DNA from 2 places in the Roseivirga spongicola genome. Region 2 is predicted to be linked to the other one. Evidence: riboswitches for the same ligand, from Rfam matches in the RefSeq annotation. Region 2 holds a riboswitch; the other holds the start of a gene.

Region 1 (15,749 bases), 1.8 Mb from region 2:
GGTAAACCTGTTCTGGGGTGGGCATAGCGTTCATCATCAGAGTGAAGAATATAACCTCTCTGTAGCTCTAAGACAAAGTTCAACCCAAACCATTTGGACCTTTATATTCTACTCTCCGATGGCCTTGGCTGGTTTCGACCCTCTGGTTCTTCTATCTGTTTCTGGCTTTAATTTGCTTTATCAATTTTGGATTCATACAGAATCGATCAATAGGCTTCCTAAGTGGTTCGAAGCTGTTTTCAATACCCCTTCTCATCATAGAGTGCATCATGCTCGCAACCCGAAGTACATCGATAAAAACCATGGAGGCACTTTCATTGTCTGGGATAGATTGTTTGGAACCTTTAAGCAGGAAGAAGAAAGACCAACCTACGGAATAACCAAAAACCTAAATAGCTGGAATCCTGTTTGGGCCAACGTGTCGCATTACTCCGATATGTGGAAGGAAATAAGAACTATTCCAAAGGCCTCAGATAAAGTACGCTACCTCTTCAACAAACCAGGCTGGTTGCCAGACTACATGGGAGGCTATAGAGCGCCTTATGATGTTGATTTAAAAACCTATAAAAAGTTTGACCTAAGCGGTGCTAAATCGGTGAATATATACGTCTTTGCCCAATACTTGGTGCTTTTAGCGGGTACAGCACTTTTTCTCTTTAACCTACAAGCTTTCGAAAACAATCTGGTGCAAAAAGCAGTCTTGGCTCTGATAATCATTGTTTCTACCGTAAGCTTTGGAGCCATGTTTGAAGGAAGAAAATGGGCTAGTGTTACAGAAGTTGCCAGGCTGATAGCCGTAGTTGCAAGTCTGATCTATTTCTTCCCAGCCATTGGAGAGGAAAATCTTGTGCTGATTGGAATTCTATCATACACAATGCTTTCAATTATTTGGGTAGCTTTGCTGCAAAAATCAATCGTTCACCCAGTGACTATTCAGGCTTGAGAAATATACTTATTCTAATAATTACCTTCCTTCTATTTAGTGGCTGTACAAAGAAAGTCGAACTAGGTAATTTTGACTCCGAAAAATGGAAATCTGACCCAAATGGTTGCCAAGGTATTCGTTCTGAGATGATTGACGATTTATTAGAAGTAAAGCCTAACCTCTTAGGCCTGTACCAAAAATCGATTATCAAAGCATTGGGTCAACCAGAGTCTGAAGAACTGTATGAAAGAAGTCAGACGTATTATTTCTATGCTATCGATCCTTCTGCCGACTGTGCAAACTCTAAAGATGACGACCCCAGAATACTGAGCATTCGCTTTACAGCGCTCGGAATAGCCAATGAAGTCGACATTAGATAGTTTTAACTAAAATTTTAGTAAAACACTCTTTTCTGATATAAAATTCCTCACTTTGTCTTTTTTTGAGAATATAATTTTTCTCATTCGAAATAATTCCTAACTTAAAGACAAGATTATCAGGCTAAATGATCTATTGACCATTGTGCAATCGTTAACACTGCCATGTCAGTATGGAAATTAGCTTAGGTTAGTTTTAGTTTTATAGGTAGTTTGGTGAAGGTTAACCCATCCTCAGGTTAACCTTCCGCCATTTTTAGGCGAACCTCATGGTCGAAGATCTCAATCTTTCCGGCTTTATATAACCCTCCTAAAACGCGCTTGAAGTTCTTCTTACTAATGCCGAAATGCTCCTGAATTTCTTCTGGAGTACTTTTGTCTCCAAGAGGAAGTGAACCACCATTACTTTCAATGGCCTGTAAAATGTCGTCTGAAGAATCAGTTACTGCTTCGTAACCTTGCTTTTGAAGGCTGGCATCAATTTTACCATCCTCGCGAATTCTTTTGATGTAGCCTCTTTTATTATCGCCAAGCTTTATCTTCTCGAAAATCTCATTGTTATAGATCAGACCAACAAATTGCCCATTAATTACCACCTTATAACCAAGGTCTGTTCTTTGCCAGATCACCATTTTAACCTGTTGACCTTCTTCTACCCCTTCAGCTTGGTCGCTTAAAAAACCAGCAATTTTGGTGGTACCAATCATTCTATTGGTCTTATAGTCAAGAAGTATCATTACAGCATACTTCCCTCCTTCTTTCATATCTGCCTGCTGTTCTTTGTTTGGTACCAAAAGGTCTTTTTCCAAACCATTATCTACAAAGGCACCAAATTCGGTTACTTGTTTTACTTCTAATCCAACAATATCTCCGACTTGACCCCGCGGCCAACGCGTAACCGCTACAGGACGAGACATATGATCTGTATAGACAAATACCTTGATTTTGTCACCAATCTCATACTCCTCTGGCAAATATTTAGCAGGAATAAGCACCTCCTCCTTTCCATCAGTAAGGTAGCAACCAAACTCAACCTCTCTCGCTATTTCTAGTTCTTGAATTTTCCCTATTTCCATATCAAATATCTACCGCAATTCGTATTTTCAAATCAATTGACAAAAGTACCAAAACAAGTTCATTAATCTGCTCGATTGAAAAATTCAAAATCAATATTCACACTTATCTTACTCGCCCTTTCACTCAACTCATTAGCTCAAGAGAAGGCATACTTGGCTTCTGAGGCCTTTGAGGGTAGCATTCGGGGCAATGAACGATTCAGGGTAGCCTTTTATAATGTTGAAAATCTTTTCGACTATATTGATGACAGCACCACATTGGATGATGATTTTACATATAGGGGCAACAATAGGTGGACGAAAGCGAGGTATCAAGAGAAGCAGCAAAGACTAGCTAAAACCATCGTAGCCATGGGTGGTTGGGAAGCTCCTGAACTAATCGGTTTTTGCGAGGTTGAAAATAGATACGTTCTAACCACACTGACTCAGTTTACACCACTAAAAGCTGTTGGTTATGAAATAATCCATCAAGACTCTAGAGACAGGCGAGGAATAGATGTTGCTGCCATTTACAGGCCTGATAAGTTTGAATTGCTCGATTATCATTACTACCAACTCAACTTTCCGTTCGATACAGCCAGCAGAACTAGAGATATTCTTCACGTTATTGGAAAGCTACCCAACCAAGACACGCTGCATTATTTTGTAAATCACTGGCCTTCTAAGTTTGGAGGAGAGTTTGAAACACAACCAAAACGAATGTTTGCTGCAGAATTTACTCGTCATAAGGTAGACTCAATAATGTTAGCTCAACCCAACACCAATATTATTATAACCGGAGATTTTAATGACGAACCAGAGGAAGAAAGCATGCTTTCTGGTCTGAAAGTGCAAACCGAGCTATCTGAAGTTAAACCTACCGACCTTTTCAATATGATGTACCCAATACGCTACGTTACTGGAACTCATAGCTTTCAGAATGAATGGGGAATATTAGATCAGTTTGTGGTTAACGGTAGGCTTCTGAACAGTAGAAATTCTACCTCTATTCGAAATAGAACTGCCCAAATCTTCGATATGGACTTTCTCATTACAGAAGGAGCCACTGGTGCAACTAGACCCTTTAGAACCTACCAAGGCCCTGCTTACATTGGTGGCTACAGCGACCACTTACCTATTATAATGGACCTGATATTAAATCCTCGGAAGTAATTATCTAAGGCCGGTAAGCATTTTTTCTATTTCCACTTTATCCGAATGTCTTGCTCCCTCTACGAGTGCCGCACTATGGTACTCTGTGGCTCCTAAATCCAATAGATAGCCAATATTCGAAGACCTCACACCACCACCAGGCATGATTATAATATCATCTTCTGCTTCCTCAATCAGCTCTCCTAATCTGCTGAAGCCAGCCATAGCTGTAGCTTCTCCACCAGAAGTTAGCACCCGCTGAATTCCAAGTTCCCTTAAGGTATCTAGTGCCTCAAACTGATTCACCACTTCATCAAAAGCTTTATGGAAGGTTACATCCATAAAACCAGCCTGTTGCATCAATTCATAAGTAATGCGTTCATTAATCTTTCTTTCAGGCGTTAATGCTCCAATTACCACCCCTTCGCAACCCAGTTCAGCACAGAGCGCTACATCTTCTTTCATTTGCTCCAGTTCTAACAAGGAGTAATTAAAATCTCCAGACCTTGGCTTAATCAACACATAAACAGGGATTTCTACCATCTCTTTTACAAGCTGAATCATTCCCTTACTTGGTGTAAGTCCGCCAACAGAGAGTTCGGCACATAATTCAATCCTATCGGCTTTGGCAGCATTGGCATTTAGGGCAGATTCTACACTACCAGCACAAACTTCTAACAATGGCATATTTACAATTCCTTTTTTTCAAAACAATAAAAGTAGATGATGCGATTATATTTGTGCAAACGTAAACAAACCTAAAAGTTAGAAAATGGAGAATATTTCAGTAATCGGCTCAGGCACAATGGGTAACGGTATAGCCCACGTTTTTGCTCAAAGTGGATTTAAGGTGAATTTGGTAGATATTTCTCAAGATGCTTTAGACAAAGCGCTTAAAACTATTGAGAAAAACCTAGATAGAATGTTGGCGAAAGAAAAAATAGATGAAGCCACAAAAAATGCTACTCTAGGCAACATCACTACCCATACCGATCTTAAAGCGGGCGTAGAAAATGCCGACTTGGTGGTAGAAGCAGCTACTGAAAACGTAGATATTAAACTGAACATTTTCAGAGACTTAGATAAGTTCACTAAGCCAGAATGTATTCTTTCATCTAACACCTCTTCTATTCCTATTACTAAAATTGGCTCGGTAACTAACCGCGCTGATAAGGTGATTGGAATGCACTTTATGAACCCAGTACCAGTAATGAAGTTGGTAGAAGTAATTAGAGGTTACGCCACTTCTGACGAGGTGACTAACACCATTATGGAAGCTTCTAAAAAGTTAGGCAAAGTACCTGTTGAGGTGAATGACTATCCTGGCTTTATCTCTAACAGAATCTTAATGCCAATGATCAACGAGGCGATTATCTCTTTGTTCGAGGGTGTTGCTGGTGTAGAAGAAATTGACACAGTAATGAAATTAGGTATGGCCCACCCAATGGGACCATTGCAATTGGCCGACTTTATTGGATTAGATGTCTGTCTTTCAATTATGAACGTGTTGCACGAAGGTTTCGGTAATCCTAAATACGCTCCATGCCCACTATTAGTGAACATGGTAACTGCGGGTTATCTAGGTGTAAAATCAGGAGAAGGTTTCTATAGCTGGAATCACGGCACAAAAGACTTAGTAGTTTCTAAGCAATTTGCTAAGAAGTAAGCCAAGCTCTTCTTAAAGAATCATTTAAGAGGTTGTTTCAATCGTATTTGGAACAACCTCTTTTACTTTAAGTACTAGATGAGTGTTATGTCTAAAATTGAAACTGATAGTTTTTCTTTACTTTACCTTTAGATTCAACCATCTCACTTAATCCACTTACAATAAGAGTCACACAGCCATGACAAAGAAAAAATCGAAGCGCATCTTTCAATTCATCTTAATTACAGCCTCAATTGGTTCTCTTTATTTTGTGCCATGGCTATTGGTTAAAGCTTGGATTCTACCCTTACCCGATACCGTGCAAGAGCAACTAGACCAAGCAATAGACCATGGTTTTGATGGAATGATTGTCTTTGTGGATCATGGAAAAAAGCCAGATGAATATTTTGCATCGGGCTGGCACAACCGAGATACTAAAACCCCTGCCAAGCCTCAGGCGCTCTTTAAAATCGCCAGTATCAGTAAACTCTACGATGCTGTGGCAGTGACTAAGTTAGTTGGAGAAGGGAGACTTTCACTAGATAAAACCCTCACAGACTATCTACCTAAATTAAATGGTAGAATTGAGCATGCCAACCAGATTACCTTACGCATGCTCATTCAGCATAGAAGTGGAATACCCAATTTCACAGATACTCCCGATTTTTGGGCTTCTCCCACCAAGTCTTATGAAGAAAGTTTAGCCTTAATCATAGATCAGCCGGCTAATTTTGAACCAGGCAGTGATTATGAGTATTGCAACACCAACTATCTCCTACTCAACAAGATTATGGATGATGAACTGGGCTACAGTAATTTTCAATTCATTCAAGAGGAAATCTTAAATCCACTGGGCTTAGAAAACACCTTCTCTTCACTTGCAGCAGTAGATATAGACGATGTAATGAGTGGCTATCATGAAGGTTATCCTCATGACTTAAAGGAAAACGATCATGGAATGCATGCCACAGCCGAGGATGTAGGCCTTTTTGTCCGAGCCTTAAATGATGGCTCTCTGTTCGCTCCAGGCGAGCAAGAAATCTACGAGTCGGTTTATGAATATAAACATGGAGGCTGGGTTCCCGGATACCAAAGCTTTGTAGAATACTATGAAGAAATAGATGCAGTTGTAGTGGCATTTTACAGCACAACCGACCCAAAACTTTACAATTGGAACCTATCCGAGATCATCAATAATCGAATAGTTAAAATTCTTAAAAGGCAGCAATAAAAGGGTGTTATTACCTGAGAGTTATTGAGCCGAGGATCTTATAGAGTCGGTTGCTTCGAAATCTTCTTATATGCACTAAAAGCATAAAAATGGTGCAGCAAAAACCAACTGAATAAACTAACTTTATCGCATCGTTAGGGGTGCCTAAAACGGCTGAGATTATACCCTATGAACCTGAATTGTTTAATTACAGCGGAGGGAAACGAGGATTGTCAATAATTTGATAGAACAGATTATACAAGCCACTTTCATAGCTGTGAAAGTGGCTTTTTTATTTAATATACTTAATGAGCTTAACTATGTCTGAGAACAACGCATTCAACAAAGTATTAGAACAAATACGCACACAATCGCCATTGGTGCATAATATCACCAACTATGTAGTAATGAATAATACAGCCAACGCTCTGTTGGCTATTGGTGCTTCGCCAGTAATGGCTCATGCAGTAGAAGAAGTAGAAGACATTGTCACCATTTCTTCCTCCTTGGTCATTAACATGGGTACTTTAAGCAAAAAATGGGTGGAAGCCATGATCTTGTCGGCAGCCAAAGCAAAAGAACTTAACAAACCATTTGTGTTCGACCCTGTAGGTGTTGGAGCATCAAAATACAGATCAGAAACTGCTCAAAAAATTATAGAAACAGCTACTCCATCAGTTATTCGAGGAAATGCCTCTGAGATAATGGCCTTGGCTCAAGTAACCAATAGCACCAAAGGTGTAGATAGTACCGTAGCTTCTGATGCCGCTGTGAGTGCTGCGCAAAGCTTATCTAAACAGCTTAATAATACGGTAGTAATCAGTGGAGCTACAGATTACATCATCACTAATGATACTATAAGCAAGATTACCGATAGTGATTCAATGATGTCGAAAATCACAGGAATGGGCTGTACTGCAACTGCCATGGTTGGTGCATGTATAGGAGTTGAAGCAGACATCCACTTAGCCTCTACAGTGGCTATGCAGATTATGGGTAAGGCAGGAAATATGGCGGCTGATCTTTCTGCAGGACCAGGAAGTTTCCAGATGAATTTTCTCGATAGCCTTTATAAGCTATGAACAATATAGATTACTCGTTGATGTATGTGACGGATGATAGAATCACAGACGATTCTATCTTCTTCAACATACTGGAAAATAGCCTTAAGGGTGGAGTAAGCATTGTTCAATTGAGAGAAAAGCAATTAGACACAAAACCATTTTATGCTCGCGCGAAAAGGGCAAAAAGCCTCTGTGAGCAGTATGGAATTCCTCTAATTATCAACGACCGAATAGACATTGCTTTGGCTATCAATGCCCATGGTGTCCATTTAGGCCAAAAGGATATGCCAGTTTCAGTAGCTCGAGAACTCATTGGTAAGGAGAAAATCATTGGACTTTCAGTGAGCAATAACCAACAGGTCATAGAGGCCAAAAGCCTTGAGATAGACTACATCGGTATCTCCCCTATTTTCAGCACTAACACCAAAACAAAAGACCTAGATAAGCCATTAGGCATTGAGGGCTTAAAAGAGATAAGAGAAATCTGGGCCAAACCGATTGTGTGCATTGGTGGAGTTAATAAAGAAAACACTGCTGAGATCATTGAAAATGGAGCCGATGGAATTGCTGTAATTTCAGCCATCTCCAAGGCAAAAGATCCCGAAAAAGAATCGAAAGCATTAAAATCAATAATATGTCAAGCTGGTACAAATCAATAAGCACACAGACGGATTACATTCTCGAAAAAATAAAAGGTCACCCTTTTATCGAAGAACTCATGGGAGGCACACTCTCTAATGATGTCTTCTTGTTCTATATAGGCCAAGATGCATTGTACTTAGCTACTTATAAAAGAGTGTTGGCCGAAGTGGGCATCAAATGCGTAGATGACGACTGCCAATTCTTCTTAGATGCGGCTACGGGCATCATCCATGTTGAAGACGCTTTGCATCAGATTTTCCTAAAAGATCATTCAACCTCCAACGAAGCCTCTCCTACTTGCGAACTGTATATCAGCTACTTATCCAGAATGGCGCATACTCATTCCACTGAAGAAGCTCTGGCTGCAGTTCTTCCTTGCTTTACCATTTACAAACAAGTAGGCGACTATATTTTAGCCAATCAAACCAATAAAGACAATAATCCATATCAAGATTGGATAAACACTTATGGTGGTGAAGAGTTCGCTAAATCGGTAGCAAAGGCCACCGAAATTACCAATAGGTATGCCGAATCTGCCTCTCCAGAGAAATTGGAGAAAATGAATCAAGCATTTGAGAAAGCCTCTAAACTTGAGTGGATGTTCTGGGATAGCGCATATAATCAAGAACAATGGAAAATCTAATGACACCATATAAAAGCGTATTGACCATTGCTGGAAGCGATTCTGGCGGTGGTGCTGGCATTCAGGCCGATATTAAGAGCATTTCTGCTTGTGGAGCTTTTGCAGCTAGTGTAATTACGGCCACTACTGCTCAAAATACACAAGGCGTTTTAGACATTCATGCCATTCCAATGGCGCACCTAGAACTTCAGCTAGAAGCTGTTTTAAGTGATATTGAGTTCGGGGCCATTAAAATTGGCATGTTGCACTCATGCGAAGTAATTGAAGTGGTGAAATCAAAACTGGAGGAATACGATGTAAAAAACATTGTGCTAGACCCTGTAATGGTGGCTACTTCTGGCAACAAACTCATTGCCGATGATGCCATTGACTGCCTGAAGGAATTCTTGCCGAAGGCAGACCTGATAACACCAAATATTCATGAAGCTGAGCTACTTATTGGCCACTCCATTGGCTTGCATAATTTTGAAACTTCGGCCATTGAAATTGGAAAGCGTTTTAATACGTCTGTACTTTTGAAAGGCGGTCACCTAGAAAGTTCATTTAGTGAGCTGACGGATATTCTATATGAGCATGGAAGCGGTGAAATTCATAAGATTTTCAACCCGAAAATAGACACAAAAAACACACACGGAACTGGCTGTAGCCTATCTTCTAGCATTGCTACCTTCTTATGCCTTGGGCATTCACTGGAAATGGCAGTCAGAAAAGGATGTGCTTATGTAAATGAGGCCATAGCCTTAGGGAAAAATAAAACGTTGGGTAAAGGAAACGCCCCAATCAATCACTTTGGGCTTTAATTAACCAAATTGGTTAAATCATATTTGGGTCTAGTAATCATTGAGAATATTAACTCCCAAACCTATGACCCACTGCCGTTGCTTTGGCACAAAGTCTCTACCCAAAATTTGGCTTAAACTCTCCCCTGTTTTGCTAAGTCCAAATTCATAATTGATATCTAAAACAAAGCGGTCGAAGTCACCACCAATACCGAAGTGCCACATCATGTTGCTACGATTGTAGTCGTCAGATACCTTTTCAACCTCATTGAGGAAGGAACGCTGTCCAGACATCAGAAAGCTAAACGAGGGTCCCATTTGCAATCTTAGATTTCCAATTCTGTACCCTATGTCTACAGGAAGTTCTAGGGTATTGAATTCAAAATCGGCTCGAGGATTAAAGCCTTGAACATCATTATAATTCTTAAAAATGAGATCGGTCTTAACTTTTGAAAGCAAAACGGACGATTGAACGAAAACGCCTTGCACATTGATTCTAAAGAACGCACCAAACTGATACCCAACTTCTGAACCTCCTTCAGACAGGTCTATCTCATCATTCTGAAGCTTCATTTTAGCTGTCACCAATTTTACTACAGGCCCCGCCTGATAAAATCGGTCGTAATGAGATTGAGCTAAAGCACTCAAGCTCAACAGGCAAAGCAGTAAGGCTATGGTTAGGGGCTTCATCATTTTCAGTAGGGTTTTTGAAAATGTTTTTTAGTTTCGCACAAGATAATTTTAAAAAATCAGATGAGCTTACAAGACACCTTCGAAAATGCTGTGAAGTCAGCACATTCCTTAAACGATAGACCTTCTAATGACAACCTATTGAAAATGTATGGTCTATATAAGCAAGCTACTGAAGGCGACAACAACGAAGAGCCTCCTGGCGGATTCGACTTTAAAGCTGCTGCAAAACACAATGCTTGGAAAAAACTTGAGGGCACTAGCAAAGAAGATGCTATGACTCAATATATAGACCTTATAGAGCAACTAAAGTCCGCTTAACATAGACTATATATCAGAAAGTGAATTGCAATCGTTAACCTATTTTTAGAAACAACAATTGCGATTTTCTTTGCATATTGCAAATTGATAAAACTCAAAAACAACAATAATGGGATTATTTAGCTTCGGTAAGAAGAAAAAGAAAAAACCTGCCAGATCTTGCGATTTAGAAGGGTCTCTTCTAGAATTTGGTGAAGGTTATTTACTTACCTCATCACAAATCATCAAGTCTAAGCGCTTTTGGGACAATAAAATGGTTGAGCCAGAAACCTTAGCTTATTCAAAAGCACATTTCGAAAGAAATGATGAGATGGGTACTAAAATGCGTACCATGATCTTCCAAAAATACAGTTCTCAGGAAAAGCCTTGGTTAGTGGGTGATGGTCAGGTCAACCAGTTTGAAGTAGATAAAAACCAAGCCAGAGAATTCGCTCAAAAATGGTGGGAGTCTGAATTCACCTTTACTCCTCCAGAAGCAGGTTCAGCAGACAAAGTGATGACTGATGCTGAGTATCAAGAATGGAAAGACTATGCCATTATGAAGGCTGGTGAAGCACAGCTGAAGAAAATAGGCTAATATCTATCTAGAAAAAACATAGAGAGGCTATCTCAAAAATAACTATTATCGTCATTCCAAGCTTGACTGGGAATCTCTAACAACTCTTAGCAGCACTTTGAGGAGATTTCCTCCCCACATGTGGGGAAGCAGTCGGAAATGATAGTTAGCTTTTGAAATAGCCTCTTTTTATTTCACCAACCTGAAGAGCTGAACTTCTCCTCTAGAAATAGGCTCCAATTTCAACCCTAAATCTTCAACTTGACTCTTAAACCTTTCGAGGTTTTCAACGTCATTATATCGGTCGTTAAAGTAAGCAGGGTTTAGCAAGAGATAATCTCCATTCTCTGGCTGCGAACCGTTCATTTCTGAGAACCAAACGAAGTTTAAGTTTACTGACTTCAGTTCATAAAAATAAGGATATCCGTATGAGATAAGACCGTCTGTGAAAACCGTAGCTCCTACACTTTCTGGAGTTAACACATCATTAAAAATCACTTCCACCCCTTTAAAGTTTCTGTCATCCGCTGTGGCAATCTTGTAAATCGGAATAACCAATAACACTGCTAGTAAATACTTTGCACTGGAATACCTGATTGCAGATAGTAGATGTGTTTTAGTCCAGTACATCCCCCCTGCTACCAACATTACAGGAATCAGCAAAGTGATATGCCGAGTATCTACCGGCATTGGGCTGTAATACTTCCAATTGGTGCTCATAAACCACCAAGTGCCCAGAATGAACACTGTTGCAACTGGCCAAAGCTTGTCAGGATCTTCAACTTTCCAGTCAGACTTCTTGAGTGTGATTAATGCGGGGAGGGCGAAAAGTAATGGAATGAAAAAGCCGCCACGCATAAAGCCAAGCAATGGCAAATAAGTCAAACGCTTGAGTATGGTGAGAGCACTCTTATCGAAAAAGGTTTTAGAAGTAGCCTCGTGGTTATCGGAAATGTTGCTAAAACGGTAAAAGAAATCACCGTAAACTTCTTGGTACCAAAAGCCATTAGCCAACACAAAAAAGAGTAGCAACACCACACTGATCATCCAAAAGCTTCTGTTGGTTCTCTTCAACCAATAGTCATTGACAAATAGATAGACAAAGAGTGGTCCGAGAACTATAACCGTCATCTTGGTAAGGATACCCAAGAAAATGGAGGTGCTCAAAACCAAGGCCCAAAGTCTATGATCTCCCTCCTTTCTATTCACCCGATCATAAGCTACTAAAGCAGCCAAAGTATATAAGGTCATTGGCATTTCGGGGAAAAGATGTGTCACAAAGGTGATTACATGATAATCGCAGACAAAAAAGGTAGCAGCAAAAACGCCCAACCAGTGATGGTATAAATTTCCGAGCCAAAGCAACACATTCAGAGTAATAAGGCCACAAATCAATGGAAATACCGTAATACTGAACTGGTTAATACCTAGTTGTTCAATAATCCAAGCAACGGGATAAAGCAAAGCTACCCTACTGGTGAAATGATTATTGGTAATGGTAAAACTCCCTTCATTGATAGTGTTTGCTAAATTCAGATAACTGAAGTCATCCCAAAAAGCCAGACCGTCATTGGCCAAGTACCATGTAACTAGCAATACTAAATTAGCTGCCAGTCCGAACCAACGGTATTTTGAATCACTGAAGAATTTCTGGTGGGGCATTGCAGCGAATATAGTTGATTAGCGAAATACTCTTTCTATTTTCGCAATAAGCTATGCAGCTCTTTTATCAGCCCGAACTTATAAATGGTATCAATACCCTCGACTCAGAAGAGTCTAGACATGCCATCAAAGTATTGAGAAGAAAGGAAGGCGATGCTATCGACTTGGTTGATGGGCATGGGAAGTTCTATACTGCTGAGATCCGAAAAGCAGACTTTCGTAAGTGTGAATTTGAGATAGTCTCCACCAAAGAAGAACCCAAAAGGAATGGTTTCAGACATTTAGCAATAGCTCCAACCAAGAACCTAGATAGAACGGAATGGTTGGTTGAAAAGGCCGTTGAAATGGGAGTCGATAGAATCTCTTTTGTGCTCTGCCAAAACTCAGAAAGAACAGTTTTAAAGACTGAACGCTTGGTAAAAAAAGCAGTTAGTGCCATGAAACAATCCCTGAAAGCCACACTCCCTCAAATAGATGAGATGATGAAGTTGAAGCAGTTCATTTCGAGTTGCGAAACGGCAGAGAAGTTCATTGCTTATGTAGATTTTGACAATCCTGTTCATTTAAAAGATTGTCTCAAAACAGAACAGCACTCCATTATCCTCATTGGCCCAGAAGGGGATTTCGACCCATCTGAGCTAGATTTCGCCTTAGAAAGTGGTTTTCAAAAAGTGAGTTTGGGAGAAAGCAGGTTACGAACTGAAACCGCTGGATTAGCTGCAGTACATCTTTTAAACTTATTTAGTTAAATCCCTTATGGCGCTTAATTATATCTGGATCGCTTTCTTTGTTATTGCCTTTATTGTGGCTTTAGTGAAGCTGATATTCTTTGGCGATGTTGAAGTTTTTCCTGCCATACTCCAAAGCACTTTTGATACTGCCAAGCTTGGCTTTGAGATTTCCATAGGATTGACAGGAGCCCTAACGCTTTGGATGGGTATTATGAAGATTGGTGAAAAAGGTGGCGTGGTAGCCATCATGTCAAAAGCTATCAGCCCGTTATTCACGCGCATATTTCCGGAAGTTCCTAAAAACCACCCAGTGTTTGGACCAATGCTGATGAACTTCTCCATGAACTTTCTCGGCTTGGATAATGCCGCTACTCCTATGGGACTTAAAACCATGGAGGGCCTTCAAGAACTGAACCCAGATAAGAAAACTGCCACAAATGCGCAGATTATGTTTCTGGTTCTGAATACTAGTGGATTAACATTGATTCCTGTTTCCATTATGGCTTATCGGGCTTCTAACGGAGCAGCAAACCCAGCCGATATTTTCATTCCTATCCTACTTTCGACCTATTTTTCAACCTTAGCAGGTTTGATCACTGTCTCTATCATTCAGAAAATCAACTTGTTGAATAAAGTGGTGTTAGCCTATTTGGGCACATTAACCATAATCATTGTAGCTGCTTTAGTCTATTTCAGCTCAATTCCTCAGGAGCAAGTTACCGTAATCTCTAATGTATTGGCCTCGATCATTCTGTTAGGCATAGTAATGCTTTTCATTCTTATGGGAGTGAAAAACAAAGTCAATGTTTATGAAGCCTTAATTGAAGGAGGAAAAGATGGTTTCAATGTTGCGATAAAGATTATCCCCTATCTGGTAGCTATTCTGGTGGCGATTGGAGTTTTCAGAACTTCTGGTGCACTGGACTATATTAATGATGGTTTCAGGTGGTTTTTTGAAGCCATTGGAATGAATACCGACTTTGTAGAAGCTCTACCTGTGGCATGGATGAAACCATTGAGTGGTTCTGGAGCTAGAGCGGCCATGTTAGATGTATACGCCAACCCAGCTTTAGGAGTAGATTCTTTTGCAGGAAAAGTAGCCTCAGTGCTTCAAGGCTCTACAGAGACAACCTTCTATGTTTTGGCAGTCTACTTTGGGGCAGTGAAAATAAAGAATTCAAGATATGCCGCTGGCGCTGGTCTTGCAGCCGACTTTGCGGGTGTGGTTGCAGCAATTATTATCTCCTACATCTTTTTCTATTGAGTAAATTCAAACCATAACAACTGACCCATAGTTAGTCAATCGTTCAAACATTAATAAAACCATGAAAAAACTAATCCTACTCATTTGCTTTTTTAGCGCTTTTGGTCTTAGCGCACAAGAATTTCCAGGCCTAGACGCTAGCCCTATGGATGCCTCTTATTTCCCTGATGGGCAGCCATTAGACGAAGTATTCCAAAGAGATGTAAGAGATCTAAAAATCAAAATCTACTACAGCAGACCTCAATTAAAAGGTAGAAAAATGCTCGGTGGTGAAGCTGCTCCTTTCGGAGAAGTTTGGAGACTAGGTGCTAATGAAGCTCCAGAGATTACTTTCTACGAAGATGTAACTTTCGGTGATCAAAAAGTATCGGCTGGTACTTATGCTATTTTTGCTATTCCTGGCGAAAAAGAGTGGGAATTCATCCTTAGCTCAAAACTTAACACTTGGGGAAATTACACAACCAAAGAAGATCAGTTTGTAGCACGTACAAAAACATCGGTTGTGAAAAGCTCAGAAGAGCCAATTGAAGTATTCTCAATTATGTTTAAAGAAGTATCTGGCGGAGCACACATGGTTGTAGGCTGGCAGAACACAATTGTAGAGCTTCCTATCAAGCTATAAAAAAGACTTAATCAATTGAAGCCCTTTGCACCGCGAAGGGCTTTTCTTTTTCAACTCATTATAAATCATCTACCACTCAAATGATATGCTGTTTTAATAAATCAATAAAGCCTATATTATTGAGTCCAAACTAAACAACTATGAGAAAATTCTACTTGTTGATTCTGCTTCTAGCGACTTGTTCTCTGGGTTTCTCTCAAGAGCACAAGGCCGACTTTAAAGCGGCAGAAAAATTCAAATCGAGTAACATCCGCAAGATGTTGAAAAGCACCAGAGTGAGCCCAAGGTGGTTCGAAGACAGCGATAAATTCTGGTATACCTACACCACTACCAGTGGTAAGAACTTTTACATTGTAGATCCGGCAAAAAAGACTAGGACTTTGATGTTCGACAATAAGGATTTTGCTGCCC
Region 2 (15,749 bases):
TCTCGTACAATATGATGTGAAGACATACGCGAAATTAAAAACAGAACCTCTGGCTATCGAAGTTCTCCTCAATTTTCTACTCAAAAAGTTTCAGGAAGACTATTCAAAGAAACAGCTACACAACCCTAGCTTGTTGGGGCACTCTTATGCTTTCGCTATGGGCAATTTCGCTCCACACCAAAGCACTTGCTCCCAAAACAGCTGCATTTCTATCCATTAAGTCAGATAATCTAATCTCTATCTTACCTTTATATCCTGGATACAAATACTCGTTGAAAGATTTTTTGGTGGCTTCTACAAGAATATCTCCTGCTTTTGCCAAACCTCCGAATAGAAATATTGCCTGTGGGCTAGTAACAGCTGCTGCATCGGCAAGCTTTAACCCCAATATATCTGATGTATAGGTGTAAGCTTCAAGTGCAATCGGGTCGCCCTCCAAAGCCATTTCGGTGATTTTCTTAGAGGTGAGAGATTCGTAAGTGTAAGTTCTGAGTGGAGTATCTACATTATTGGTAGCGAGTAATTTGAAAACGGTTCTCTTAATTCCTGAAGCCGAAGCATAGGTTTCCAAGCACCCTCTCTTACCGCAATTACACTCTCTGCCATCAGGGTAAACATTTGTGTGCCCCAATTCGCCAGCCAAACCATCGTGACCATATATGAGCTTGCCTCTCGTTACTAAGCCTGAGCCCAGGCCAGTTCCCAAGGTGATAACAATAAAGTCATCCATGTCTTTAGCTCCACCAAAGACCTTTTCTCCAATAGCTGCTGCATTAGCGTCATTAGTGAGCACCATAGGTAGGTCAAAGTACTCTTTGAACATATCTATAAACGGCACAATACCCTTCCAATGCAAATTGGGGGCATGCTCAATAGTACCTTTGTAGTAATTGCCATTAGGCGCTCCAATACCTACTCCCAAAATCTCGATAGGCTCATTGAGCTCATCCAAGCTTTCATTAATAGCCTGACTTAAAGCATCCAGAAAAGATTTTATCTCTTTATGCGTATAGGTAGGAATTGAACCTTCCATCAACACATTACCTTCCACATCGGTAAGTCCGAATTTTGTGAAAGTTCCGCCAATATCTATCCCAATGGCCGTCTCTCTCATGACATCACTTTTTCATAACGATCAATACTGCCTGCGAAGTAATCGAAATTATCGGTCTACGGCTACAGCATATCAAAATTAGTACAATATGAGGATTAGGAATTGATAAGCAGGAGCTTAGTCAATAGTTTTTAAGTAAACGATTGCATAAAAAAATCCCTCCAAGCTCAAGGGCTCGGAGGGATTCAATTTTCTATGATTAAAAGTCTAGTCCTACGGAAAACAAAAAGTTAGTGCCAGCTTGCGGATAGAAGTAATTCTCTCTCACTTCATAATCTGGACCACCAAAATATCCGAAGGTATAACCATTGGTTTCATACTTCTCGTTTAGCAGGTTATTCACCAATAGGCTCAAGTTTACTCTCTTAATAAACTTGGTATTGAAGCCATAATTGATTCTTAAATCATTGACAAAGAAGGCGTCAATCTTTCTATTTTCGTTAGAGGTATTATCCAAATACTGGTCGCCTACATACTTAGAAAGAATGGCTAATTCCAAGTTTGAAACTGGTGTGAACGTAATTTGGCTACCAGCCACTACTGAAGGAGAGAAACTAATATCAGTATCTTCAAATTCCGTTCTCACTTCGTTATACTCATCAAAGTTTGCTCCGTAGTCAAAAATCAGCTCTTGGAAAGACTTAATTTTGTTTCTACTCAAAGCAAGGTTTGCTTGAAAACCAAACCAAGAGTTTAGCTGCATTCCGCCAACAAGCTCAACACCCATTCTATAACTATCAGGCACATTTGTTCTAATGCTTCCTCCTACATCATTCACCTCGCCAGTAAGCACCAATTGGTTCTTATAGTCCATAAGGTAGTAGTTGGCTTCAAAAACCGTTCTACCTGTTCTTTTTCTATAACCAACCTCAATGTTATTTAGCGTTTCGTGCTTTGGCTCTGTGCCTGGGGTAGCATCAATAATATCAGACCTATTGGGCTCTTTATTTCCTACAGCAAATGAACCGTAAATACTACTACTCTCCGTCAAGTTATAGGTAGCACCAAATTTAGGGTTGAAGAAAGTGAAGTCTGTGTCGAAGTCAATAACACGTTGGTCGTTATCTACCCCGAAACCTGAGTAAGTAATTCTTCTCAACTGCAAGTCGCCAAACAAGTTAAGCCCATCTGTTACCTGATAATTCAACTTAGAATAAGTGTTGAAGTCTGACTTATCTGAACGGCTTTCATAATATCTTTCTCTTATGCTTCCGTTACTCGCATATTGCGCCCAAATAACCTCTCCAAAGTGTAAACCATCATATTCGTTATATGCGCCACCTAGCGTAGCTTGAATATTAGAATTCTCGTAGTTCAAATCATAAGTAACTCCGTAGAAATCATTATCTAACCACCTTCTTCTTATAAGGTCTGTTGAAGAAATAGTTTCTCCACCAAGGGTAACATCTTGAAGCCCGTAGTCCGCTAGGTCATCATCTCTTCTAAACTCCTCATAGAATCCGGCACCTTTAGTATAGTGTAGTGCAGCGTTCACATTCCACTCAGCAGCCAATTCCTGACTAAAGTGAAATTGGTAGTGATCTTGACCATAATCATCTACCTGATTATCGTACAAGTAGTAATTGAAAGTTCTGCCTGAGTTTCTAAGGTTTTCTGCCTGCTCTTGATCGTAACCATTATTAGCAATCACCTCTTCTATACCAGCAGCATCATTGTTCAATTTAGCCTCTGGTGTACCCCACCAGCTCTGGTAGGTTTTCTCATCGCCACCGAAGTGAATCAGTTGAAAGCTAGTCTTTTCACCAAAATACCCTCCGGAGATATAGTATGAAGTAAGATCTGAAGAAGCCCGGTCAATATACCCGTCAGAAGAAATCTTAGATAACCTACCCTCAAAAGCCCAGTTATTTTCTAACAGACCAGTACTGTAGATTGCATTATACTTTTGTGTATTGAATGAACCGTAGCTAGTATTTAGCTGAGCCTTTGGTTCTGCGCTAACTCCATTGGTTAAGATGTTCAGTGAAGCACCGAATGCTCCCGCTCCGTTGGTTGAAGTACCAACTCCTCTTTGTACCTGAATGGAAGAAGTAGAAGAGGCGATATCTGGCATATTCACCCAGAAAGTACCTTGAGACTCTGAATCGTTAATAGGAATACCGTTGATGGTCACGTTTATTCTTGCACCGTCACTTCCTCTGATTCTAATTCCGGTGTATCCCACACCAGCTCCAGCATCTGAAGTAGTAACTACCGAAGGAGTCCAATTAAGCAAAAACGGCAAGTCTTGACCAAGATTTTGCTTCTCAATTTCTTCGGCAGTCACATTTGTGAAAGTAGTAGGTGTTTTTTCAGTAGCCCTTGTACCAGTAACAATCACGTCTTGCAGATTTTGAGCTCTCTGGGTCAGTCTCAAACTAATGTTTTGATCACCCTGAACCGAGATACTCTTTTCAAGACTCGCAAAACCGATCATAGAGACCTTTAATACATAGTTACCAGTACTCACATTCTCCAAAGAGAACTCTCCCAACCTGTTGGTTGTAGTACCTTTGTTACTTGGAGTTAGCATTACACTTGCTCCATAAACAGGCTCACCAGTAGCGTCATCTACCACTTTACCTTTTACAACATTTTGCGCCAATGCTTGCGCCATTGTCAGTACTAAGACTGCCAATAAGTAAACTTTTCTCATTTTTAATTTTAAAATGGTTCAACAATGGAGGCTAGGGGAAGCCTACCTAAACGTTAGACCACCATATCCCTGCGACAGCATTACCTGCATCAGGTTCAATGGGTATAATCTCAGCCCGTATTTCATTCCGATTGTTCGGAAAAGGGCACCCCTTAATTGTGGCGCAAAAGTAGCGATGAAAAATTATAAAACCAGCCTAACTAGATAATTGAATTAATCTTTTGGATTGCAGTATCCATGCGCTTGTGCTTATTACCTTGAATAACAGCATATAAAACACCCGCTTCTTTCAGAGCCTTTTCGTACAGATCGAAGAGTTCAGGTCTCTGACTAGGGTTTTCTCTCAATGGGTCTGGTTCATAAGGCATATCATAGTGTGTCAGCAAATAAACACTCGCCTTATTCATTCCCAGCTGTTGAAGAATCCAAGGGTCGCATTCTCCATATTTGAACTCACTCCAGATTTTAACTACAAAAAGGTCGGTATCTAAGAAGAGGATGTCTTTAGCATTTTTTCTGTATTGCCGCTCAGACTCTAGCTGCCCTTTAGCAATGGCCACCAAATCCTTCTTCTCATAAGGTCTATCAAGGTCAGAGAGGAATTCTCGAGCATATTCTGGCACCCATAGCGTATTGAAGTGTTCTGCCAAACCTTTCGCCAATGTTGTTTTACCGGTGCTTTCCGGCCCCACAATTCCGACAGTTATCATTTAAGCACGGTTGAGATTAAGGCTTTTCTTCCAGGCCAAGTAGCCCATAACAGCCATAACAATGTATATCAAATAAAGTATTGAGTAGAAATAAAGTTCTTTGTAGAAGTAAATTCCTGTAGCCAGAATATCTATGGCAAACCAGTAATACCAGTTGTCTATTTTCTTTCTGGCTGTTAGCCACATAGCTGTTACACTCAAAATAGATGTAGTGCTATCCCAATACGGCAAACTCGGTTCATCTATCCCCTCAAACCAAGAAGGCAGCATTATTAAAAACTGAGCAAACAGATAAATACCTACCGCTGACGCTAGTAAATACACCCCTGCATGCTTTACAGAAAGCCGTGTTACCGGTAAATCATCTTCCTTTTTGTCTTTTCCTTTTATCCAATGTACCCAACCATAAATATTAAGCACTAAGAAAAAAACGTGAAGAAACAGATCGCCATAGAGCCTCGACTCGTAGAATACAAATAGCGAAATAATTGTGTAGAGTATGCCGAATGGCCAAGTCCAGATGCTTTCCCGTATTAAATAAGCAACGGCAAGTATTCCTGAGATAAAAGCAACTAAGCCCCAAAAATCGAATGCTTGAACATTGGCAACAATGTCTTGCCAAATCTGGCTGAGCTCCATGCCGCCAAAGATATGATTAATTGGTATATTTCGTTGGTTGAAAAAGTATTTATGGAGATGTACAAAGTAATAGCCGCCCTGATCATTATTCTATGGATTTTTCCTTTAATGACATCGGCTCAAGAGCGTAAGTATAATGTAGAAACAGAAAGTGTTTCTGAGTATGTAGAAAAAATATTGAACGGCCCAATTACCAAAGAGGGGCTTCAGCAAATGCCATATAAAATCTGGTTCAACACCAATTATAAAACCTATTTGGTAGATACTGAGACTCTCAAAAACATTAAGAAAAGAAATCTAAAAGGAGTGACTATAAAAGCCTTTATGGGCACTTGGTGTCACGATAGCAACCGTGAAATACCTAGGTTGATGAGAGTTTGCGAAGAACTCGGCATCTACGAAAATTTAGAACTCTATGGAGTTGATGTAAATAAAACAAGCCAGCTAGAAGAAGAAAAGGGCTGGGATGTAAGAAAAACTCCGACCATCATTTTTTTGAGAGATGGAGAAGAAATAGCCAGAATTTTAGAAGAACCTGAAATATCTTTCGAGCATTCTATGGAGCTAATTTTTAATCAATAATGCTGAACAACCAAAAAGACCTCTTTAACCTACCAGACGACATAACTTACCTCAATTGCAGCTACATGTCTCCAATGCTAAAGAGTGTGGCCGAAGTAGGAGTCAGAGCACTTTATGGTAAGGAAGACCCAACCTCTGTAAAACCAGAAGACTTCTTTAAAAACACCTCTGCTCTCAGAGCTGAGTTTGCTAAACTCATTAATGCAAAGTCTGGTAACGACTGTGCCATAGTGCCATCAGTGTCGTATGCCTTAGCCAATGTGGCTAAAAACTTAAAGGCTGGCCATGGAGATAACATTGTAATTGCCGATGAGCAATTTCCTAGCAATGTTTATGCTTGGAAGGAGCTAGAAAGAGAAAAAGGCATTGAGCTGAAATATGTTAGCGCACCAAATACAAGAGAAGGCAGAGGCAAACTTTGGAATGAACGAATCCTAGAAACCATTGATTCGAATACCAAAATGGTAGCTACTGGCCATGTTCATTGGGCCGATGGCACAAAGTTCAACTTAAGCGCCATTAGAGAAAGAGCGGATGAAATGGGCGCTATTCTTGTGATTGACGGAACTCAATCTATTGGAGCACTCCCCTTCGATGTACAGAAATTTAGACCCGATGCTGTTGTTGCATCAGGCTATAAATGGTTGATGGGGCCTTATTCTTCAGGCGTAGCCTACTTTGGTGAATATTTCAGAGATGGAAGGCCAATAGAAAATAACTGGATGAATCGCCTGAATAGCGAAGACTTCCGAAACCTAATCAACTATCAAGACGACTATCAGCCCGGTGCCATCCGCTATGAGGTTGGAGAAAGCGCCAACTTTATTCTAACACCTATGCTCACCCGAGCTATTCAACAAATAAATGAATGGCAGCCAGAGAATATTCAAGCTTACTGTAAAAACCTTACGGCTCCTTTCCTGAATGAATTGCAAAACATTGGAATCGCTGTAGAAGATGAAGCCTACAGAGCTGAACATTTGCTTGGTTTGAGACTTCCTGACCACATGGTAATGGAAGACGTGAAAAAACGATTTGATGCTGAAAGAATTTATGTTTCTATCAGAGGTAATTCCATCAGAGTTTCACCACACCTATACAATGGAGAGGCAGATTTACAAAGACTTATCGAGTGCTTTAAGGTGAACACACCTGCTTAAATTGTTCAATTTGAGGGATTGGAATTTATTTGTTGAAACATACTTTTTTCAATCCTTCAATCTCTGTACTTTTGTCCGGCAAATAAAACCAAGTATTTATTTGCTATGCCACTCGATACAGAAAAATTCCTCTTTGAAGCGCTAACGTATGACGATGTGCTTCTTCTGCCGGGTTACTCCGAAGTTTTACCAAGAAATACAGTTACCAAAACGCAGCTAACGCGAAATATTCAGTTGAATATTCCATTGGTTTCAGCAGCTATGGACACTGTTACCGAATACAAGCTGGCCATTGCCATGGCGCTTGAAGGAGGCCTTGGTTTCATTCACAAAAACATGACTGTAGAACAGCAGGCCCTTCAAGTAAGAAAGGTTAAGCGTTCGCAGAGTGGAATGATCTTAGATCCAATCACGCTTCATGTAGACAGCACTGCTCGCGAGGCTGAGCTAATTATGCGTGAAAACAAAATTGGCGGTATTCCTGTAGTTGATGGCGACAAAAACTTAGTCGGCATTGTCACTAATCGCGACATGCGCTTCATTAAAGACATGACCACTCCTGTGAGAGAAATCATGACCAAGGACAACTTGGTTACCTCAAAAATGGGAGTAAGCTTAGATGAAGCTGAAGGTGTTTTGGAAGAGTACAAAATAGAGAAGCTCCCTATTGTTGATGAAAAAGGTAAACTCACCGGCCTCATCACTTATAAGGATATTCTTAAGAACAGAAATAGACCAAATGCCTGTAAAGACAGCTTTGGCAGACTAAGAGTTGGTGCAGCTGTGGGAGTAACTCCTGACATTGACGAAAGAATTCAAGCCCTAGTTAATGCTGGAGTAGATGTAGTAAGTATCGACACCGCTCATGGCCACTCTAAAGGTGTTATCGACACCGCTAAAAGAATTAAAGCAGCATATTCTGACTTGGATGTAATTGTAGGAAACATTGCTACTGCAGAAGCAGCAAAAGCATTGGTTGACGCTGGTGCAGATGCCATTAAAGTTGGTGTAGGCCCTGGTAGTATTTGTACTACAAGAATTATTGCTGGTGTGGGTATGCCACAACTTTCAGCAGTTTATGAGTCGGCTAAAGCTATTGCAGGAAGTGGTGTTCCAGTGATTGCCGATGGTGGTATTCGCTATTCAGGCGATGTGGTAAAAGCGATTGCTGCTGGTGCAAGCACCATTATGATCGGTTCATTATTGGCAGGTACTGAAGAGGCTCCAGGCGAGGTTATTCTTTACGAAGGAAGAAAATTCAAATCTTACCGAGGTATGGGCTCAGTAGAAGCTATGGAAGACGGATCTAAAGACCGCTACTTCCAAGATGCTGAAGACGACATTAAGAAATTAGTACCAGAGGGTATTGTGGGTAGAGTACCTTACAAAGGATTGGTTCAAGAAGTGCTTTATCAGATTGTTGGTGGCTTGCAGGCTGGTATGGGTTATTGTGGAGCTGGAACTATCGAGGCAATGCAGCATGCTAAATTTGTGAAAATCACAGGAGCTGGTGTAAGAGAAAGTCACCCGCACGATGTGTTCATTACTCGTGAAGCCCCTAACTATAGCAGATAATTAGACGAACGTCATAGAAAAATAAAGAAAGCCCGTGCATTTGCATGGGCTTTTGTTTTTAGTAAAGCAACCGTCATTAGCCAATCAACACATCTCTTGAAGTGAGCCCTAGTCTTAGCGTCTCGCTAAGACTAATAATTCTTAAATTGAATTCTTGTATTAAAACAAAACCAACTCCATTGCTGAAGTTGGCTTTATACTATCTTGTTTGGTCTCAGCGTGACGCTAAGACCAGTGGGGGATGCACTACTGAGAGACTTTAAAGCTAAACAGGATACTCATAAAAAACCCAGCCTCTAAAAAGAAGCTGGGTTTATGTCATTGTTTCTAGTTATTAGTTAATTCGGTTCCAGACTATATTATCGCCCGTGATATATTTAACTAAACCTCTGGTTTCGTGCCAATAAAGTACTCTTGGTTTATCGTAACCCGAATCTCCCAAATCTAAAACGTAAATGGACCCATCTTTCACACCTTCAAGAGTGTTATCATTAAGGTTGTCAACAACGGCACTATTGTATAGATAGTTAAACATCAACGTGATTTTTTTAGGTGTTTTTTTGACCAAACTTATTAGTTGATCGCCTTCAGGATTATATCTAAGTGCTTTGTTAGTATACCAAATAATACCCGTATGAGGTAAATAGTCATCGTGAACTTCTACTGGATTGGGCTCTGGATAGCCTATCTCTTTTGAAACTATGATTGAGGTATCTAAATCTCCATTATTAGACTGAAAAATCAGAGTGTCACCCTCATTATAAATATTCATCCAAACCAAATCGGATTCTGAGAATTCTGTCTTAGACAAACAGCCTGTCGTGAATGATATCAACACTAGTCCTAATATTAAAAACAGTTTTTTATTCATAGCTCTTAATTCCCACCTCCAATAACATTAACACTTGTCCCCATGTCTCTAAAATAATCAACTCACTCTAGTCTTAGCGTCTCGCTAAGACTAATAATTCTTAAATTGAATTCTTGTATTAAACACATAACACCATGGGACGGAAATACGCTATTAGAAACCAAGAGGAATTCTACTTTGTAACATTTACAGTGGTTGGTTGGATTGACGTATTCATCCGCCAAGAGTATAGAAATATATTACTCGACTCTATAAAGTACTGCCAACGAGAAAAGGGTTTATTGATTGGCGCTTGGTGCAATATGACCAGCCACGTGCATATGGCTATTGGCACAAACGGACAAATGCCGCTTGAACATATTGTGCGTGACCTTAAAAGTTATACGGCCCGACATATACGCAAATACATTGAAGCCAGCCCCTATGAAAGCCGAAAGGAATGGATGCTACCCCTTATGAAACAAGCTGGTGAACAAAAATCTAACAACAAGGACTTTCAGTTTTGGCAACAACACAACCACCCTATTGAACTTTCTGACATTGCAATAACCAAACAACGCGTTGATTACATTCACAATAACCCTGTAACGGCCGGTTTTGTGGACAACCCCACCGATTGGGTGTTTAGCAGTGCAAGGGATTATGAAGATGAAAAAGGTATTTTAGAAATTGAATTCTTGTATTAAAACAAAATCAACCTTGTTTGGTCTCAGCCTGACGCTAAGACCAGTGGGGTAATTAAGTAAAAGCCCACTACTCACGCAGCGGGCTTTTTACTAGAATGATGTCACAATCAGATATATCCCGGCCATATAGGAGATAAGGGCTGCTGAGAACAGTTTGGCACTTCCCCAGAATTGATTCTCTTTTTTGTAGGTCTGCATTTTCACTAGAATTATTGTGATTACTACAGCAACCAGTATAAAAACAACCCCAATTAAAAAATTATACATATCCATTACTCATTCCCACTCTAGTCTTAGTGTCTCGCTAAGACTAATAATCCTTAAATTGAATTCTTATATTAAAAAAACCAACTCCATTGCTGAAGTTGGCTTTATACTATCTTGTTTGGTCTCAGCGTGACGCTAAGACCAGTGGGATAAATCAGAGAGATTCCGCCCTATAGCCATCGGAATCGCGGGAATGACAGTACACCTAAACCGACAAAAAAAGCCACTTCTTGAGAAGTGGCTTTTCTATTTTCTAAAATCTAGCGTCTATTATCTGACGTCTAGCCTCTGAAATCTATTATCCCTGCTGAGCAGTAGCCTCTGCCTTAGCGGCAGCTTTTGCTCTTGCAGAAGCTTGCTCTTTGTCAGCAGCAGCTCCAAGTGACTTCTTAGTTAAGTCTACTACTGTAGGAGTTGCAATAAATACAGATGAGTAAGTACCCACCAAAATACCTATCAATAAAGCGAATGAGAATCCTCTCAATACTTCGCCACCGAAGATCAATAGAATCAATACCACAATCATTGTAGTAGCTGAAGTAATTAATGTACGGCTAATAGTAGAGTTGATAGAGATATTGAACGTATTGATCAAGTCTTTCGAACCCTTCAACTGTAGTGTTTCACGAATACGGTCAAACACAACCACGGTATCGTTTATCGAGTAACCAATAATAGTTAACAATGCTGCTATAAATACCTGATCTATCTCAAATGAAATTCCGAACCAACCTGCAATGGCAAATGCTGACATTACGATGATTGCATCGTGAATTAGGGCAACAATGGCACCCAGTGAGAACTGCCATCTCCTAAATCTGATGAGGATGTAAACGAAGATTGCAAGAATAGATAAACCGAAGGCTTCGAAAGAAGATTTCTTAATATCATCGGCAATAGTAGCTCCTACTTTAGAAGATGCTATAATGGTAAACTGACCATCTTGTAAGTCTACCGTTCCATCGATAAACTGCTTACCTGTAGCATCAGCCAAACCAGTTGTTAATGCGTCTTTAACATCCTGATCTGCCTCGGTAGACTCTTCATCTACTCTGTATGAAGTAGTAATCTTCAAAATGTTACTTGCATCGTAAGTTTTCACCTCAACACCATCATCAGTAAATACTCCACTAGAAAGAGAAGTTTTAACATCAGAAGCAGTCATTGGCTCATCGAACTGAACAACATAAGAACGACCTCCTTTGAAGTCTACACCAAGCCTCAATCCGCTTGTTAGAAGTGCAGCAATACCTACTACAATAATCACAGAAGAGATCATGTAAGCCATTCTTCTCTTACCCAAGAAATCTAGGTTAATATTGCTCAACATTCCTTTAGAAAGAGGCGTCTCGAACGAAATATTGCTCTCGTTACCCTTTCTAGTCATCCAAGTAACAATTACTCTGGTAATGAATACTGCAGAGAAGAATGAACAGATAATACCGATGATTAGGGTAATAGCGAAACCTTTGATTGGGCCTTGACCTAACCAGAACAAGATAATACCTGTTAATAAAGTAGTAACGTTAGCATCAATGATTGAGCTGTAAGCTTTCTGATAACCAGAATTAATAGCCTGAAGCAATGGAACACCGTTTCTTAACTCTTCTCTAATTCTTTCGAAGATTAGTACGTTAGCATCAATCGACATACCAATGGTCAATACAATACCAGCAATACCAGGAAGTGTAAGTGCTGAACCAATGTTAGCCAAAATTCCAAGAATGAAGAAGATGTTGAACAATAGTGCAACGTTAGCTACTAAACCACCTTTAGAGTAGTAGAAAATCATAAACACTACTACAATCAATAGACCTGCTACAATTGAAGTAACACCCTGCGCTTGTGCCTCTTTACCTAGAGTTGGACCTACAACAGCTTCTTCTACAATTCTGGTTGGAGCAGGAAGTGAACCTGCCTTCAAGATATTCGCTAAATCGTCAGCCTCTTCTTGAGTAAAATTACCTGAAATTTGAGAGCTACCATTCGCAATTTCTACCTGTACGGTTGGAGCAGTGTAAACGTAGTTATCCAAAACAACTGCCACACTTCTACCAATATTCTGAGCAGTAAGGTTTTTCCATTTTTTTGCACCTACTGTATTCATGTTCATGCTTACTGCAGGTTGTGCTCTGTCATCTAAAGACACTCTAGCATCTGTAACAACCTCACCAGTTAAAGGAGCCTCTCCTCTAGTAGCCTTAATTGCATACATCTGAAGTAACTCAGTGTCTTTAACTGGCTTAACAGACCACTTAAAAGACACATTCGCAGGTATCAACCTTTTAATTCTCTCATGCTTTAACGCGCGGTTGATAGTACCTGTATCAGCTAAATTATAGTAAAAACCCTCGTATGGCCCTGATCTCATTAGGCTGAAGAAGCTTGAAACTCCTGAGTCTGAATCTAAGCTATTAGTATCTGAAGCCGTACTGTCATTTTGAGACATCTGAGCCTCCAATGAGTTAGAAGACTCATCATTGCTTGGGTTAGCTGTGGCCTCAGTATTAAGGCTAGTACCTTTTTGCTCTCTTTCAATTCTTAATAGCTCATCATTGATTGCAGATAACGTTGGGTTAACTTCAGATGGAGAATAAACCTCCCAAAACTCGAGCTTTGCAACTCCTTGTAAAAGCTTTCTTACCCTTGCAGGGTTATCTACCCCTGGAAGCTCAATTTGAATTCTACCAGTTCCCTGAATTCTCTGAATGTTAGGTTGAGAAGTACCGAAACGGTCTACCCTAGTTCTCAAGATTTGAAATGCTCTGTCAATAGCTTGATCAACTTCTTCGTTGATAAGCTCCATTACATCTGAGTTAGAAGACTCGAAGCTGATTCTACCTCTGTTGGCAGCATTAGCAAACACTCTGCTCAACCTGCCCTCTGGAGCCACTTCGTTCCATGCCTCTTCAAACAATTGAGTGTATGAAGCTTGGCTATTTCTCTGACGCTCAGATGCAAGTTCTAAAGCCCTTTGGAAATCGGCATTTTGGCTGTTGCCAGAAAGACCTTTGATGATCTCAACTGGAGAAACTTCCAAAGTAACATGCATTCCACCTTGAAGGTCAAGCCCAAGGTTTAACTCCTGCTCTTTGATGTCTTTGTAAGTAAATTCAGCACCTAAAAGGTTAAGTACTGGCTCCATCCAGATAGAATCTAGATAAGCTTGTTTCTTTTGTTGGTCAATAATTCCAGCTTCGTCTTTAGCGTATTCAATGGCATCGGCCTGAATACCTCTAGAGAAGAAGGTAATTGACAAATAATACACGCACAAAACCGTGATTATGACTGTCAAAAAGACAATGGTATTCTTATTTTTCATATTAGTAATTGTGTTTTTAGCAATAATTAGGGTAGTAAATAGAGGAGAACCTATGTTCTCAGTTTCCGAAACAAGGTGCTAACTAGGGCGCGTTAGGCGATATGATTTGACGGAATAAGGTCTTATAGTAATGGGAATCACTAAGTGGCACATCTGTTACCGGATGCACCTCCTCTGGCGACTCATACTCTATTTCTGCTAAAAGAATTGCCTGAAAAGGCTCAATAGAAATACCACTTATAGGTAGTAGGGCGTTGCAGGTATATTCGTAAACTATGTCTTCTTGAGAAGAATCACTATCAGCATCTGATTGCTCTTGCTTATCTGCAATCTCCTCACAATGCACGTTTACAACCTCCTGAGAAACAACAAAAACAGCCACAAAAAGCCCTAGCAAGAACACCAGTCCTTGTTTTAGCTTCTTTAGGTTGTTTTCGGTTCTCATAATGCGCAACAAATGTAGCAATTGATGTGAAAAAATCAGCTCTTCACTGGTATTTTCGATGTAATGAGTGCCTTAATCACATTCAAAGCACTATCAAAGTTGGTATTATTTGGTACAATAAGGTCTGCCGTTTCTTTATACGGAGCAATATACTTCTGAAAAGATGGCATAATGTGGTTTTCATATTTGTAGAGCACATCGTCCGCATCATAGCCACGCTCCTCTCTATCTCTCTTTAACCTTCGCTGCAGCTTAATATAATCTTTAGCATCAATGAAAATCTTAAGATCTATCAGCTCCGCTATTTTTTTGTAATGGAAAATGAAAATCCCCTCTACTAAAATCACTGGCGCAGGTCTTCTGATGATTCTCTTAGGCTCCACATTAGGATTATTGAAGGTATATTCTTCCTTTTCAATTTCTTTACCCTCGCTTAGCGCCTTCAGGTCACTCGCAAAATGTTCGTAATCTATAGACTCAGGTCTATCGAAATTGTGCTGGCCATTTTTATCTACCAGTTGATACTCGCGCGGCATATAGTAATCGTCTTGAGCTAGACAAGTAACCGACTTTGCATCAAAATTCTTCTTGAGTTGGCTTAGAAAAAGGGTTTTACCCGAACCGCTTCCACCAGTAATACCAATGATGTATGGTTTTTCCATCGTGCAAATTTAGAAAGGCAAATGAATTATGTAGTGCTTTTTAAGAATTGAACGAGCTTTTCTAATGCTCTTTTTCTGTGGCTAATAGTATTCTTCACTTCTGAAGAGAGTTCGGCAAATGTTTTTTCATAACCTAGAGGGATAAAAATTGGGTCGTAGCCAAAACCTTCTGCGCCAGACATCTCAGGAGCTATTTGACCGTCTACAATGCCTTCGAACTGTTGTTCTTTACCCTCCAAATCAATGTAAGTGATAACGGCTCTGAATCTCGCCTCTCTATTGTTAGTCTGTCCCTCGAGTTCGGAAAGTACTTTAGACATATTAGCGACCGCATCTCTGCTGCCTGCATAATGAGCCGTATGAACGCCTGGCTTACCATTTAGTGCGACTACTTCCAAACCAGAGTCGTCAGAAAACACAGGAATTCTATATTTCTGGAAGATGTATTGCGCTTTCTCCAAAGAGTTCTCCTCTAGTGTCTCATGAGTTTCGGGAATATCTCCTTCAAAGCCAATATCAGAAAGGGATAGCAACTCAATGCTATCCCCTAATATTTCCTTTACTTCTTGAAGTTTATGGGCGTTGTTTGTGGTGAAGCAAATCTTCATTCCAAAATAGCTTATCTAATATCTACCACAGTAACGTCAAACAACAATACTGAATTAGCTGGTATTGTCGTCCCTTGGCGCGAGCTTCCGTACCCGTATTTCGATGGAATAAAAAGCGTAGCACTAGCTCCTTTATTCAGCTCTTGAAAACCAAGCTCCCATCCCTGAATTACCGATCCTGCTCCCACAACAAAGTCAATAGTTCCAGAGTCGAATTCAGTTCCATCTAAAAGATAGCCTCGGTAGTCAGCATACACTGAGCTTGCAAACTCCGCATTATCGCCAGTACCAGACTGGCTAATAGCGTAATAGATACCTGTCTCACCAATCTGCTCGGCAGTGATATTATTATCTGCTAAATACTCGGTAATAAGTTGCCTGTCGATGGCCAACTGCTCTTGCTCATCAAACACCTCTTCGGAATCGCAGGCCATGAAAGCCGCGAGAACTAT

Evidence for each region. Region 2 has a riboswitch for thiamine pyrophosphate ahead of T7867_RS03015 (TonB-dependent receptor). Riboswitches for the same ligand answer to the same signal wherever they lie in the genome.
Region 1: linked by a shared signal. The riboswitch ahead of thiM (hydroxyethylthiazole kinase) and the one ahead of T7867_RS03015 (TonB-dependent receptor) in region 2 are both predicted to bind thiamine pyrophosphate.

What each region holds. Positions count from the first base shown of each region.
Region 1 covers NZ_CP139724.1:3,310,844-3,326,592, reverse strand. Annotated here, with positions in the region: gene T7867_RS14930 (sterol desaturase family protein) at 1-943, shown strand, start outside; gene T7867_RS14925 (hypothetical protein) at 940-1,305, shown strand; gene T7867_RS14920 (CvfB family protein) at 1,542-2,378, opposite strand; gene T7867_RS14915 (endonuclease/exonuclease/phosphatase family protein) at 2,454-3,530, shown strand; gene T7867_RS14910 (copper homeostasis protein CutC) at 3,531-4,196, opposite strand; gene T7867_RS14905 (3-hydroxybutyryl-CoA dehydrogenase) at 4,282-5,175, shown strand; gene T7867_RS14900 (serine hydrolase domain-containing protein) at 5,354-6,385, shown strand; TPP riboswitch at 6,512-6,603, shown strand; gene thiM (hydroxyethylthiazole kinase) at 6,685-7,446, shown strand; gene thiE (thiamine phosphate synthase) at 7,443-8,087, shown strand; gene T7867_RS14885 (TenA family protein) at 8,063-8,713, shown strand; gene thiD (bifunctional hydroxymethylpyrimidine kinase/phosphomethylpyrimidine kinase) at 8,701-9,513, shown strand; gene T7867_RS14875 (porin family protein) at 9,544-10,185, opposite strand; gene T7867_RS14870 (acyl-CoA-binding protein) at 10,246-10,503, shown strand; gene T7867_RS14865 (hypothetical protein) at 10,613-11,080, shown strand; gene T7867_RS14860 (ArnT family glycosyltransferase) at 11,249-12,721, opposite strand; gene T7867_RS14855 (16S rRNA (uracil(1498)-N(3))-methyltransferase) at 12,775-13,470, shown strand; gene T7867_RS14850 (nucleoside recognition domain-containing protein) at 13,478-14,716, shown strand; gene T7867_RS14845 (DUF2911 domain-containing protein) at 14,778-15,338, shown strand; gene T7867_RS14840 (S9 family peptidase) at 15,479-15,749, shown strand, end outside.
Region 2 covers NZ_CP139724.1:668,335-684,083, forward strand. Annotated here, with positions in the region: gene T7867_RS03005 (hypothetical protein) at 1-26, opposite strand, end outside; gene T7867_RS03010 (ROK family protein) at 116-1,114, opposite strand; gene T7867_RS03015 (TonB-dependent receptor) at 1,314-3,770, opposite strand; TPP riboswitch at 3,820-3,933, opposite strand; gene T7867_RS03020 (ATP-binding protein) at 3,971-4,480, opposite strand; gene pnuC (nicotinamide riboside transporter PnuC) at 4,481-5,119, opposite strand; gene T7867_RS03030 (thioredoxin family protein) at 5,132-5,701, shown strand; gene T7867_RS03035 (aminotransferase class V-fold PLP-dependent enzyme) at 5,701-6,861, shown strand; gene guaB (IMP dehydrogenase) at 6,967-8,436, shown strand; gene T7867_RS03045 (hypothetical protein) at 8,771-9,247, opposite strand; gene T7867_RS03050 (REP-associated tyrosine transposase) at 9,442-9,993, shown strand; gene secDF (protein translocase subunit SecDF) at 10,559-13,582, opposite strand; gene T7867_RS03060 (hypothetical protein) at 13,665-14,027, opposite strand; gene udk (uridine kinase) at 14,063-14,689, opposite strand; gene rdgB (RdgB/HAM1 family non-canonical purine NTP pyrophosphatase) at 14,716-15,297, opposite strand; gene T7867_RS03075 (FKBP-type peptidyl-prolyl cis-trans isomerase) at 15,309-15,749, opposite strand, start outside.